DNA from 2 places in the Streptomyces sp. NPDC047974 genome. Region 2 is predicted to be linked to the other one. Evidence: riboswitches for the same ligand, from Rfam matches in the RefSeq annotation. Region 2 holds a riboswitch; the other holds the start of a gene.
What was found. Region 2 has a riboswitch for glycine ahead of gcvP (aminomethyl-transferring glycine dehydrogenase). Riboswitches for the same ligand answer to the same signal wherever they lie in the genome.
Positions count from the first base shown of each region.

Region 1: linked by a shared signal. The riboswitch ahead of gcvT (glycine cleavage system aminomethyltransferase GcvT) and the one ahead of gcvP (aminomethyl-transferring glycine dehydrogenase) in region 2 are both predicted to bind glycine.

Region 1 is NZ_JBEZNU010000008.1:248,272-254,167, reverse strand. It holds gene glyA (serine hydroxymethyltransferase) at 1-388, opposite strand, end outside; gene gcvH (glycine cleavage system protein GcvH) at 413-790, opposite strand; gene gcvT (glycine cleavage system aminomethyltransferase GcvT) at 867-1,982, opposite strand; glycine riboswitch at 2,135-2,237, opposite strand; gene AB0E19_RS14755 (AAA family ATPase) at 2,411-3,073, shown strand; gene AB0E19_RS14750 (enhanced serine sensitivity protein SseB) at 3,174-3,914, shown strand; gene AB0E19_RS14745 (enhanced serine sensitivity protein SseB C-terminal domain-containing protein) at 3,971-4,765, shown strand; gene AB0E19_RS14740 (ABC transporter substrate-binding protein) at 4,994-5,896, shown strand, end outside.
Region 2 is NZ_JBEZNU010000060.1:3,941-9,836, reverse strand. It holds gene AB0E19_RS37150 (MerR family transcriptional regulator) at 1-31, shown strand, start outside; gene AB0E19_RS37145 (DNA polymerase IV) at 146-1,597, shown strand; gene AB0E19_RS37140 (PRC-barrel domain-containing protein) at 1,890-2,261, opposite strand; glycine riboswitch at 2,375-2,473, shown strand; gene gcvP (aminomethyl-transferring glycine dehydrogenase) at 2,653-5,538, shown strand; gene AB0E19_RS37130 (DUF5999 family protein) at 5,609-5,815, opposite strand.

The DNA of each region.
Region 1 (5,896 bases), on a different contig from region 2:
CGTGGGTGAGGTGGCCGCCGTGCGCCAGGTCGAGACCCAGGATCGTGTCGCCCGGCTGGGCGATGGCGAAGAGCGCGGCCTGGTTGGCGGAGGCGCCGGAGTGCGGCTGCACGTTGGCGTACTCGGCGCCGAACAGGTCCTTGATCCGGTCGATCGCGATCTGCTCGGCCACGTCGACGTGCTCGCAGCCGCCGTAGTAGCGGCGGCCCGGGTAGCCCTCGGCGTACTTGTTGGTGAGGACGGAGCCCTGGGCCTCCATGACCGCGACCGGAGCGAAGTTCTCCGAGGCGATCATCTCGAGGGTGGACTGCTGGCGGCGGAGCTCGGCGTCGACGGCGGCGGCGACGTCCGGGTCCAGCTCGTGGAGGGGAGTGTTCAGAAGCGACATGAAGCGATCCCTAGGGGGTCTCGGTCAGCCTGCGGTGAAGGCGGTGTACTCGTCGGCGGAGAGCAGGTCGTCCTGCTCGGCCGTGAGGCGCACCTTGAACAGCCAGCCGCCCTCGAACGGAGCGGAGTTCACCAGCGACGGGTCGTCCACGACGTCCTGGTTCGCCTCGACGACCTCACCGGTCACCGGGGAGTACAGCTCGCTCACGGACTTGGTCGACTCCAGCTCGCCGCACTCCTCGGTCGCGGTCACGGTGGAGCCGACCTCGGGGAGCTGGACGAACACGATGTCACCGAGGGCGTTGGCCGCGTGCTCCGTGATGCCGATCGTGGCGACGCCGTCCTCGACGGCCGACAGCCACTCGTGCTCCTTGCTGTAGCGAAGCTGCTGGGGGTTGCTCATGTCCTGATTCTCCTGTACCGGGGGAGTGCGGATGTACGGGGTCTTGCGGGGTGAGACGGGATCCGGGACGACCGCGTCACTTCCGGCGCTTGTAGAACGGCAGCGCCACGACCTTGTACGGCTCGTGGGTGCCGCGGATGTCCACCCCTACACCCTCGGTGCCGGGGGCCGCGTGCGCCGCGTCGACGTACGCCATCGCGATCGGCTCGCCGAGCGTGGGGGAGGGGGCGCCCGAGGTGATCTCGCCGACGACCTCGCCGCCGAAGACCACCTGCATGCCGGCGCGCGGGACGCGGCGGCCCTCGGCGACCAGGCCGACGAGCTTGCGCGGCGGGGCGGTCTCGGCGCGCTCGGCGGCGGCCTCCAGCGCCTTGCGGCCCACGAAGTCGCCCGGCTTCTCGAACTTCACGACCCGGCCCAGACCGGCGTCGAAGGGGGTGAGCGAGGTGGTCAGCTCGTGCCCGTACAGCGGCATGCCCGCCTCCAGGCGCAGCGTGTCGCGGCAGGACAGGCCGCACGGGATGAGGCCGACGCCCGCGCCCGCCTCGGTCAGCGCCTTCCACACGCCCTCGGCGTGCTCCGGCTTCAGGAAGAGCTCGAAGCCGTCCTCGCCGGTGTAGCCGGTGCGGGCGATCAGCGCCGGGACGCCGGCGACGGTGCCGGGGAGGCCCGCGTAGTACTTCAGGCCGTCCAGGTCGGCGTCGGTGAGCTGCTTGAGGATGCCGGGGGACTCGGGGCCCTGCACGGCGATCAGGGCGTACGCGTCGCGGTCGTCGCGGACCTCGGCGTCGAAGCCGCCGGCGCGGGCGACCAGGGCGTCCAGGACGATCTGGGCGTTGGAGGCGTTGGCGACGACCATGTACTCGGTCTCGCCGAGGCGGTAGACGATCAGGTCGTCGAGGATGCCGCCGTCCTCCCGGCAGATCATCGTGTAGCGCGCGCGGCCGTTGCCCACCGTGGAGATGTTGCCGACCAGGGCGTAGTCGAGCAGGTCGACGGCCTGCGGGCCGGTGACGGTGATCTCGCCCATGTGGGAGAGGTCGAAGAGGCCGGCCCGGGTGCGGACGGCGTTGTGCTCGTCGCGCTCGCTGGCGTACCGCAGCGGCATGTCCCAGCCGGCGAAGTCGGTCATGGTCGCGCCCAGCGAACGATGCAGGGCATCGAGGGCGGTCAGACGGGGGGTGGTGCTCATGGTGGACGTGGCTCCCGGTTCCCGAAGGCGGAAAACATGACAGGCAAGGACGTTCCTCCCCATCTGTCATGGAACCTGAGAGGTTCACCGGGGGCATCCCCGGCTTGCACCTTGGGTGGGGACACGACGCATGTCCCGCTTTTCAGATCTGCCTCATCCACGCGGTACGGGGCCTGAGAGATTCAAGGGAGGGTCTTGCTCCTTCGGCGCCCGGGCGGCCCAGGGGCCGGTCCGGAACTCTCCCGCGCGGATTCGAGCGGCCGGTATGCGGTTGTAGGGCGCTGCGCGCGCCTGGCGCGCACATCCTCGCATACCGTGTCGGCGCCGCAAATCGCTTGTCTCGGATTACCGTTTCTTTACACTTCGTGGGCAAGGGTCTCCGTAGGTCTCCCGACACGTCCCCCGGGGGCCCGACAGGGGGAGCAGCGATGAGGATCCAGCACACCGGCGTCTTCGCGAGTGACGCCGCCATACCGGCCCAGCGGGCCCGCGCCAGGACCCGGCGGCGCGGGCGCGTGGTGCGGGACCTGCGTGACCGGGGCGGCCGCGGCCCGCGCGTCCTCACCTTCGCCGCCGGTGACGTCGTGGTCGTCTCCGGGCTCCCCGGCAGCGGCAAGTCCACCCTGCTGCGCCGGGCCGCCGCCGGCCTCGGCATCGACTCCCAGGACGCCCGCGAGCGCTGGGAGGCCCGGATGCCCGCCTTCCTGCCGTACGCGCTCTACCGCCCGCTGGTCCGGATCGCGCACTACGCCGGGCTCCACCGGGCCCTGCGCTCCGGCGCCGGGGTCGTCGTCCACGACTGCGGCACCCAGTCCTGGGTCCGCGGCTGGCTCGCCCGCTCGGCCGCCCGCCGCGGCCGCGCCCTCCACCTGGTCCTCCTCGACGTCGACCCGGCCACCGCCAGGGACGGCCAGCGGGAGCGGGGCCGGGGGGTGTCCGCGTACGCCTTCGCCCGGCACCGCAGGGCGGTGGGCCGGCTCGTCGCCGCCGTCGAGGCGGGCCGCCCGCCGCGCGGCTGCGCCTCCGCCACCCTCCTCGACCGGGACGCGGCGGCCGCGCTGCGCCGGATCGGCTTCCGCGCCCCGGTGTGAGGCCCGCGCGCCGGGTTCTGGTCACAGCCGGGGCGGGGCGGCGTTAGGGTGCTGCGGGACGGCCGGGACCAGGGCCGTACGAGAAGGGGACGGAACCACCGTGGACGTGACGTGGCCGGGCAACGAGCTGGAGGAGGCGCTCGCCGCCGCGCTCGGCGAGCCCGCGGCCGGAGGCCGGCTCATCGAGGTGCTCGGCCGCAGCCAGGTGTGGGTCCCGCTGCCCAACGGCGGCGGTCCGGACAGCCCCGACCTGGACCTCGCCACGATGGAGATCGGCGGCGGCGCCTTCGTCCCCGTCTTCAGCTCCCAGGAGCAGTTCCTCGCCTGCGTCGGCGACCACATGTCCTTCACCGTCGCGCCCGCCCGTGACTTCGCCCGCGGCCTGCCCCCGCAGCTCGGGATCGCGGTGAACCCCGGCGGCACCGTCGGCGTCCCGCTGCCCCCGCCCGCCGTCGCCGAGCTCTGCAGGGTCGGCCGCACCGCCCTCGACGGGCCCGCGTCCGGCGGCCGGGTCCGGCTCTTCGAGCCCGACTGGCAGGACGACCCGGTCGACTTCCTCGCCGCGGCCTCCGCCGAGTTCGAGGCCACCGGAGTCGTCGCCTCGGCCCGCCGCACCCTCGCCAGCGTCGAGGGCACCGAACCGGCCCTCTTCATCGGCGTCCAGCTCCTGGGCTGGGACGGCGTCGACCGCAACGCCCCGCTGGACGCGCTGGGCCGCGCCCTCGGCCGCGTCGAGGTCGCCTGGCCGGTGAACCTGATCCTCCTCGACATGGCGGCCGACCCCGTCGGAGACTGGATGCTGGAGCGGGTGCGCCCCTTCTACCAGCGCGCGGGCCACTGATCCACCGATCCACCGAACACGAGCCGTACGAGACAGACAGAGGGGCGGGACCCAGGGTGAGCGCGTCAGGCAGCGCCGCGGCCGGAGAGGTCGAGCAGATGCTGCGCCAGGTGGCGCCCGGACGCTACGACGCGTACGAGGGCCTGCTGCACGCCCTGGCCGACGGCGAGTTGTACATGCTGCTCTGGCAGGGCTCCCCGGGCTCGCCCGACGCCCAGTACGGCAACATGGAGGTCGACGGGCACGGTTACGCGCCCTGCGTCACCTCGCCCGGCGAGCTCGCCGCCTCCGGCTGGCACCGCGCCCACGAGCGCGTCACCGGCCGCGAGATCGCCCGCTCGCTCTACCCCGAGCGCTGGGGCGTCTGGCTCAACCCGCACGCCCCCGGCGGCGGCGTCGGCATCCCCTGGGCGGACCTCCGCCGGATCGCCACCGGCCTCGACCGGATGCCCGCCGGGCCGCTGCGGGTCTCCGAACCCGCCCTGGAGATCCCGCAGTTCTACGCCCAGCTCACCCAGAACGCGCACCGGACCCCGGCCGTCCGCTCGCTGCGGCGCGGCTGGGTGCAGCCCGCGCTCGGGACTCCGTACCTGGTCATCGGCCTGGACCTGTACGACGGTTCGGCCGCGGCCGTCGACGAGGTGCGGGCGATGATGCGCCAGTCGATCGGATCCGTGCCCGAGGGGCTGCCCGTCTCGACGGTCGCGCTCTCCGACGCGTACGACCCGGTGGCGCTCTGGCTGAAGGCGCACGCCCGGCCCTTCTACGACCGCGACGCACACGGAGCCCCGTCTCAGCATGCGGGATCTCATCGTCCGGGATACGGCTACCCGCCCGCGCAGCACCGCTGACGCCTTCTGCTCGACTCCTGCCCCGTTCTGGCCGAAATTCCTTGCCAGGGCGGGGTTTTGCGTCCACTTTGAGACCACTCGGACCGGCGATGTCCGGCATCGGACCGTTTTGGTGAGTGTCCGGGTCTCAGGTTGGTATCACCGCTATGCGGACTGTTCTCTGCCGCGTCACTCGCCAGTAGCGTTCGGCCGGTCAAGACCACAACAGGGCGAGCCAGGGGTGGACCCATGCGCATACTCAATTCCCGGTCGACCCGGGCTCTGACGGCGGCCATCGCGGTCGGCCTCATCGCCACGGGCTGTGCGAGCGAGCGGAAGGAGGGGGACAAGGGCGGGGCCAAGGACACCTTCGTGTTCGGCGCTCCGGGCGACCCGGCCTCCCTCGACCCGGCCCTCGCGAGCGACGGCGAGACCTTCCGGGTCACCCGCCAGGCCTTCGAGGCTCTCCTGGAGCACGAGCCCGGCGGCAGCAAGCTCGTCGGCGGGCTCGCCGAGAAGTGGTCGAGCAACCCCGAGGGCACCGTCTGGACCTTCAACCTCCGCAAGGGCGTGAAGTTCCACGACGGCGAGGCCTTCGACGCGAAGGCGGTCTGCGCCAACTACGACTACTGGTTCAACTGGAAGGGCACCTACCAGTCGAGCGCGGTCTCGTACTATTGGCAGACCATCATGGGCGGCTTCAAGGCCAACGAGGACAAGGAGACGCCCAAGGCGAACTACAAGTCCTGCACGGTCAAGGACGACGCCACCGCCGTCATCGAGGTCTTCGAGCCCTCCGCCAACCTGCCCGGCGGCTTCTCCCTGAACGCCCTCGCGATCCACTCGCCGAAGGCCCTCCAGGAGTACGGGAAGCAGCAGATCAGCGAGGCCGGGGACGCCATCACGTACCCCAAGTACAGCCAGGAGGCCGGCGCGGTCGCCGGAACCGGCCCGTACAAGATCACGAAGTGGAACAAGGGCAACAAGGAAGTCAGCCTGGAGCGCTTCGACGACTACTGGGGCGAGAAGGCCAAGGTGAAGAACCTGGTCTTCCGCACGATCGACACCGAGGAGGGCCGCCGCCAGGCGCTCCAGGCCGGTGACATCGACGGCTACGACCTGGTCGCGCCCGCCGACATCAAGACCCTCGAG
Region 2 (5,896 bases):
GGCACGGCGACGGCGCGACCGGGCGGTCTGAGGGGCCTCGGGCGGTGGGTCGGGGGTCGGCGGCTCGGGAGCGGATCGCCGGCTGACTCGGCGCGGGGTCGCTTCGCAGCGGCCGTTGTCGGTGGTGTGAGGCAGGATCGGACGTGTGAGAGCCGCCCCCACGATCCTTCACCTCGACATGGACGCCTTCTTCGCCGCCGCCGAGCAGGCGTCGAAGCCGAGCCTGCGCGGGAAGCCCGTGGTCGTGGGAGGCCTGGGGCCGCGCGGAGTGGTCGCCACCGCCTCGTACGAGGCGCGGCGCTTCGGCGTGCACTCGGCCATGCCGATGGGCCAGGCGCGGAGGCTCGCGCCCAACGCGGCCTACCTGGTGCCGCGCTTCGCCTTCTACCGGGCGATCAGCGGGCAGGTGATGGAACTGCTCGGGCGGCTGTCGCCGCTGGTGGAGCCGCTCAGCCTGGACGAGGCCTTCGTGGACCTGGAGGCCGGCGGACTCGCGGACGACAGTGCGAGCGCCCGGGCCGTGGGGGAGCGGCTGCGGGCCGAGATCCTGGCGACGACGGGGCTGACGGGGTCGGTGGGGCTCGCGGGGTCCAAGATGCTCGCGAAGATCGCCTCCGAGGAGGCCAAGCCGGACGGCCTGGTGCTGTTCGAGCCCGGGACCGAGCGGGCGCTGCTCGCGCCGCGGTCCGTGCGCATCATCCCCGGAGTGGGGCCGGCCACCGGTGACCATCTGCGGCGGGCCGGGATCACCACGGTCGCCGACGTCGTGGAGGCGGGCGAGGACGAGCTCGTACGGATCCTGGGGCGGTCGCACGGGGCCTCGCTGTACCGGATGGCGCTGGGGCACGACGACCGGCCGGTGGTGGCCGAGCGGGACGCGAAGTCGGTCTCGGTGGAGGACACCTTCGACATCGACCTGCACGACCGGCTGCGGATCAGGCTCGAGGTCGAGCGGCTCGCGGAGCGGTGCGTGGAGCGGCTGCGGCGCTCGGGGCACTCGGGGCGGACGATCGTGCTGAAGGTGCGGCGGTACGACTTCTCGACGCTGACCCGGTCCGAGACGCTGCGGGGGCCCACGGACGATCCTCTGGTGGTGCGGGAGGCGGCGGAGCGGCTCCTGGAGCTCGTGGACACGACGGGTGGGGTGCGGCTGCTCGGCGTCGGGGTGAGCGGGCTCGCCGACTACACGCAGGAGGACCTGTTCGCCCAGGCGGAAGCCGGTGCGGGGGCGGTGGCGGGTGCGGAGGCGGGGCCTGCGGACGACGGGGGACGTGGGGAGGCCGAGGCCGGCGGGGGCGCGGTGACGTCCGTGGGGCCGGTGGCGGTGGCGGTGCCCACCGCGACCGAGACCGCGATGCGGCGGTGGGCGCCCGGGAACGACGTGCGGCACGCGGTGCTCGGAGCGGGCTGGGTGCAGGGCAGCGGGCTCGGGCGGGTCACCGTCCGCTTCGAGGAGCCCGGGAGTACGGCTCCGGGGCGGGTGCGGACCTTCTCGGTGGACGATCCCGACCTGGAACCGGCCGATCCGCTGCCGCTGGTCCCGGGAGGGGTGACGGGGGCGGAGCCTGCCGCCCCGGGCGTCCGCACGGGTGAGTGACGCCGCCGGGGGGCGCCGGGGTGATCCCGTCGTTCCGCCCGGGGCCGCCCGCCCCGCCGGCCGCGCGCGTGCGCGCGGCGGCAGGAGGGGTTCCGGGACGTGCCCGTGACGGCCGCCTCCGGGAAGGCGCGCGCGTCGCAGCCGGCCGGTGTCGGGGAGGTGGGGGCGCAGGGGGCTCGGGGAGCCCGTGACGGCCGTTCCCTTCCGGACGCGCGCGTGCGCGGCGCGGGGTGCCGCCGCCGGGGGCGGTTGCCGGGGCCGTGGGGTTCGGGGCGTGCTCGCGACGGCCGGTCTACGTCGTGTCGTCGTGGCCCGCGATGTGGCCGAAGTCCGGGATCTTCCCCGGCGGGGGCGGGAGGGTCAGTTCGTAGTGGCGGTAGAGCTGGAGCTCCTGCTCGGGGGAGAGGTGGCGGCCCACGCCGAAGTCCGGGGCGTCCTTGATCAGGGCGCGCTCGAAGGGGATGTGGAGGCCGTCGTCGGTCAGCTCGCTCGGCTCCAGGGGGACGAACGCGTCCCTGCTGAACAGGCCGGTGCGGACGGCGGCCCACTCGGGGATGCCGGTCGCGTCGTCCAGGTACACCTCGTCCACGGTTCCGATCTTGTGTCCGTTCCGGTCGAACGCCTTGCGGCCGATCAGGCTGCGCGGATCGATGTCGGTCTGCACGGTCCCTCCAACTGGTCGCAACTGCTCTACACCCCTACGAAAGTGCACATCTGGGATGTCGGCCACTTGAGCGAAGGGAGCGACAACGGCGCTGGTAGGCTGGCTGTGGCTGTCGACACCGTGCGGGAGAGTCCACCGGAGAGGTTTCCGGTGGCGCCGAAGGAGCAAATCCTCCCCGGAATCTCTCAGGCACCCGGTACCGCGCGGGCGAGGTCACTCTGGAAAGCAGGGCGGGAGTCCGACGGCATCCGCTCTCACCGACGGTGAAAGCCGGCGTGCCTTCGGGCGTGCCGGTGAAGCTCTCAGGTTGAGATGACAGAGGGGGAGGCCGTCCGGGCACCCGCGCCGTGGTGCCCCTCGCAGGTCGTGACGACCAGGAGGCCCCCGCATCATGACCGCCAACCGCACCCCGCTCTCCGAGCTCGAGCAGGGCATCCCCTTCGAGCAGCGGCACATCGGACCCGACGCCGAGGCGCGGGCCAAGATGCTCGCCCAGGTCGGCTTCGGATCGCTCGACGAGCTGACGGCCGCCGCGGTGCCGGACGTCATCAAGAACGCCGAGGCGCTGGCCCTGCCCGGCGCCCGCACCGAGGCGGAGGTCCTCGCCGAGCTGCGTGCCCTCGCCGGCCGCAACGAGGTCCTGGCCCCGATGATCGGCCTCGGCTACTACGGCACCTTCACCCCGCCGGTGATCCTCCGCAACGTCATGGAGAACCCGGCCTGGTACACGGCGTACACGCCCTACCAGCCGGAGATCTCGCAGGGCCGCCTGGAGGCGCTGCTCAACTTCCAGACGATGGTCGCCGACCTCACCGGTCTGCCGACCTCCGGCGCCTCCCTCCTCGACGAGGGCACCGCCGCCGCCGAGGCCATGGCGCTCGCGCGCCGCGTCGGCAAGGTCAAGAACGGCGTCTTCCTGATCGACGCCGACGCCCTGCCGCAGACCATCGCCGTGATCGAGACCCGCGCCGAGCCGACCGGCGTCGAGGTCGTCGTCGCCGACCTGAGCGAGGGCATCCCCGCCGAGGTCGCCGAGCGCGGTGTCTTCGGCGTGCTCCTCCAGTACCCGGGCGCCTCCGGCGCGGTCCGCGACATCAAGCCGCTGATCGACGCCGCCCACGAGCTCGGCGCGATCGTCACCGTCGCCGCCGACCTGCTCGCGCTCACCCTGCTCGACTCGCCCGGCTCGCTCGGCGCGGACATCGCCGTCGGCACCACCCAGCGCTTCGGCGTCCCCATGGGCTTCGGCGGCCCGCACGCCGGCTACATGGCCGTCCAGGACAAGCACGCCCGCTCGCTGCCCGGCCGCCTCGTCGGCGTCTCCGTCGACGCCGACGGCAACAAGGCGTACCGCCTCGCCCTGCAGACCCGCGAGCAGCACATCCGCCGCGAGAAGGCCACCAGCAACATCTGCACCGCCCAGGTGCTCCTCGCCGTCATGGCCGGCATGTACGCCGTCTACCACGGCCCGGACGGCCTGAAGCAGATCGCGCAGCGCACCCACCGGTACGCGGCGATCCTCGCCGCCGGTCTGACCGCCGGGGGCGTCGAGCTCACCAGCGGCGCCTTCTTCGACACCGTCACCGCCCGCGTGCCGGGCCGCGCCGACGCCGTCGTCGCCGCCGCCCGCGAGGCCGGTGTCAACCTGTACCGCGTCGACGCCGACCACGTCTCCGCCTCCTGCGACGAGACCACCGGCCGCGAGCAGCTCGCCGCCGTCTGGGCCGCCTTCGGCGTCACGGCCGACGTCGAGGCCCTCGACGCCACCACCGAGGACGCCCTCCCGGCCGCGCGGCTGCGCTCCGACGCGTACCTCACCCACCCGGTCTTCCACGCGCACCGCTCCGAGACCTCGATGCTGCGCTACCTGCGCCGCCTCTCCGACCGCGACTACGCGCTCGACCGCGGCATGATCCCGCTCGGCTCCTGCACCATGAAGCTGAACGCGACCACCGAGATGGAGCCGGTGACCTGGCCCGAGTTCGGCCAGATCCACCCCTTCGCGCCGATCGACCAGGCCCAGGGCTACGTCACGCTCATCACCGAGCTGGAGGAGCGCCTCGCCGAGGTCACCGGCTACGACAAGGTCTCCATCCAGCCGAACGCCGGTTCGCAGGGCGAGCTGGCCGGTCTCCTCGCGGTCCGCGCCTACCACCGCGCCAACGGGGACGAGCAGCGCACCGTCTGTCTCATCCCGTCCTCCGCGCACGGCACCAACGCCGCCTCCGCCGTGATGGCCGGCATGAAGGTCGTCGTCGTGAAGACCGCCGAGGACGGCGAGGTCGACGTCGAGGACCTGCGCGCCAAGATCGCGCAGCACCGCGACGAGCTCTCGGTGCTGATGATCACCTACCCGTCGACGCACGGCGTCTTCGAGGAGCACGTCGCCGACATCTGCGCCGAGGTCCACGAGGCCGGCGGCCAGGTGTACGTCGACGGCGCCAACCTCAACGCCCTGGTCGGCCTCGCCAAGCCGGGCCACTTCGGCGGCGACGTCTCGCACCTCAACCTGCACAAGACCTTCTGCATCCCGCACGGCGGCGGCGGCCCCGGCGTCGGCCCGGTCGGCGTCCGCGCCCACCTCGCCCCGTACCTGCCGAACCACCCGCTCCAGCCCACCGCGGGCCCGGAGACCGGTGTCGGCCCGATCTCGGCCGCCCCGTGGGGCTCCGCCGGCATCCTGCCGATCTCCTGGACGTACGTCCGCCTGATGGGCGGCGAGGGCCTCACGCGCGCCACCCAGGTCGCCGTCCTCGCGGCGAACTACATCGCCAAGCGCCTGGAGCCGCACTACCCGGTGCTGTACACCGGTCCTGCCGGGCTCGTCGCCCACGAGTGCATCGTCGACCTGCGTCCGCTGACCAAGGCGACCGGCGTCACCGTCGACGACATCGCCAAGCGCCTGATCGACTACGGGTTCCACGCGCCGACCATGTCGTTCCCGGTCGCCGGCACGCTGATGATCGAGCCGACCGAGTCCGAGGACCTGGCCGAGCTGGACCGTTTCTGCGACACGATGATCGCGATCCGCGCCGAGATCGAGAAGGTCGGCTCCGGCGAGTGGCCGGCCGAGGACAACCCGCTGCGCAACGCCCCGCACACCGCGGCCGCGCTGGGCGGCGAGTGGGCCCACGCCTACGACCGTGACGTGGCGGTCTTCCCGGCCGGCGTCTCGGCCGCCGACAAGTACTGGCCGCCGGTCCGCCGCATCGACGGCGCCTTCGGCGACCGGAACCTGATCTGCTCCTGCCCGCCGCTGGACGAGTACGACCACTGAGCGACGGCATGACAGAGGGCCGGTCCGGAGTCTCCTCCGGGCCGGCCCTCGGCGCTTCCCGAGCCCTGGCTCAGGCCGCCGTCGTCACCCGGCCCGTCGTCAGCGGCCGGTGCGGAGCGATGATCTGCCCGTCCGGCAGCAGTTCGCCGGTGTCCTCGAAGAGCAGGACACCGTTGCACAGCAGGCTCCACCCCTGCTCCGGGTGGCACGCCACCGGAGCGGCGGCCTCACGGTCGGCGGAGTCGGCGGTGGGACAGGCAGGCTGGTGCTGGCACATGGATGGGTTCTTTCGCTGCGTCGTGGTGGTTGTCCTGCGGCTCTGCGCGCTCATGGCCGCCCCCGTCGGTCGGTTCGGTTC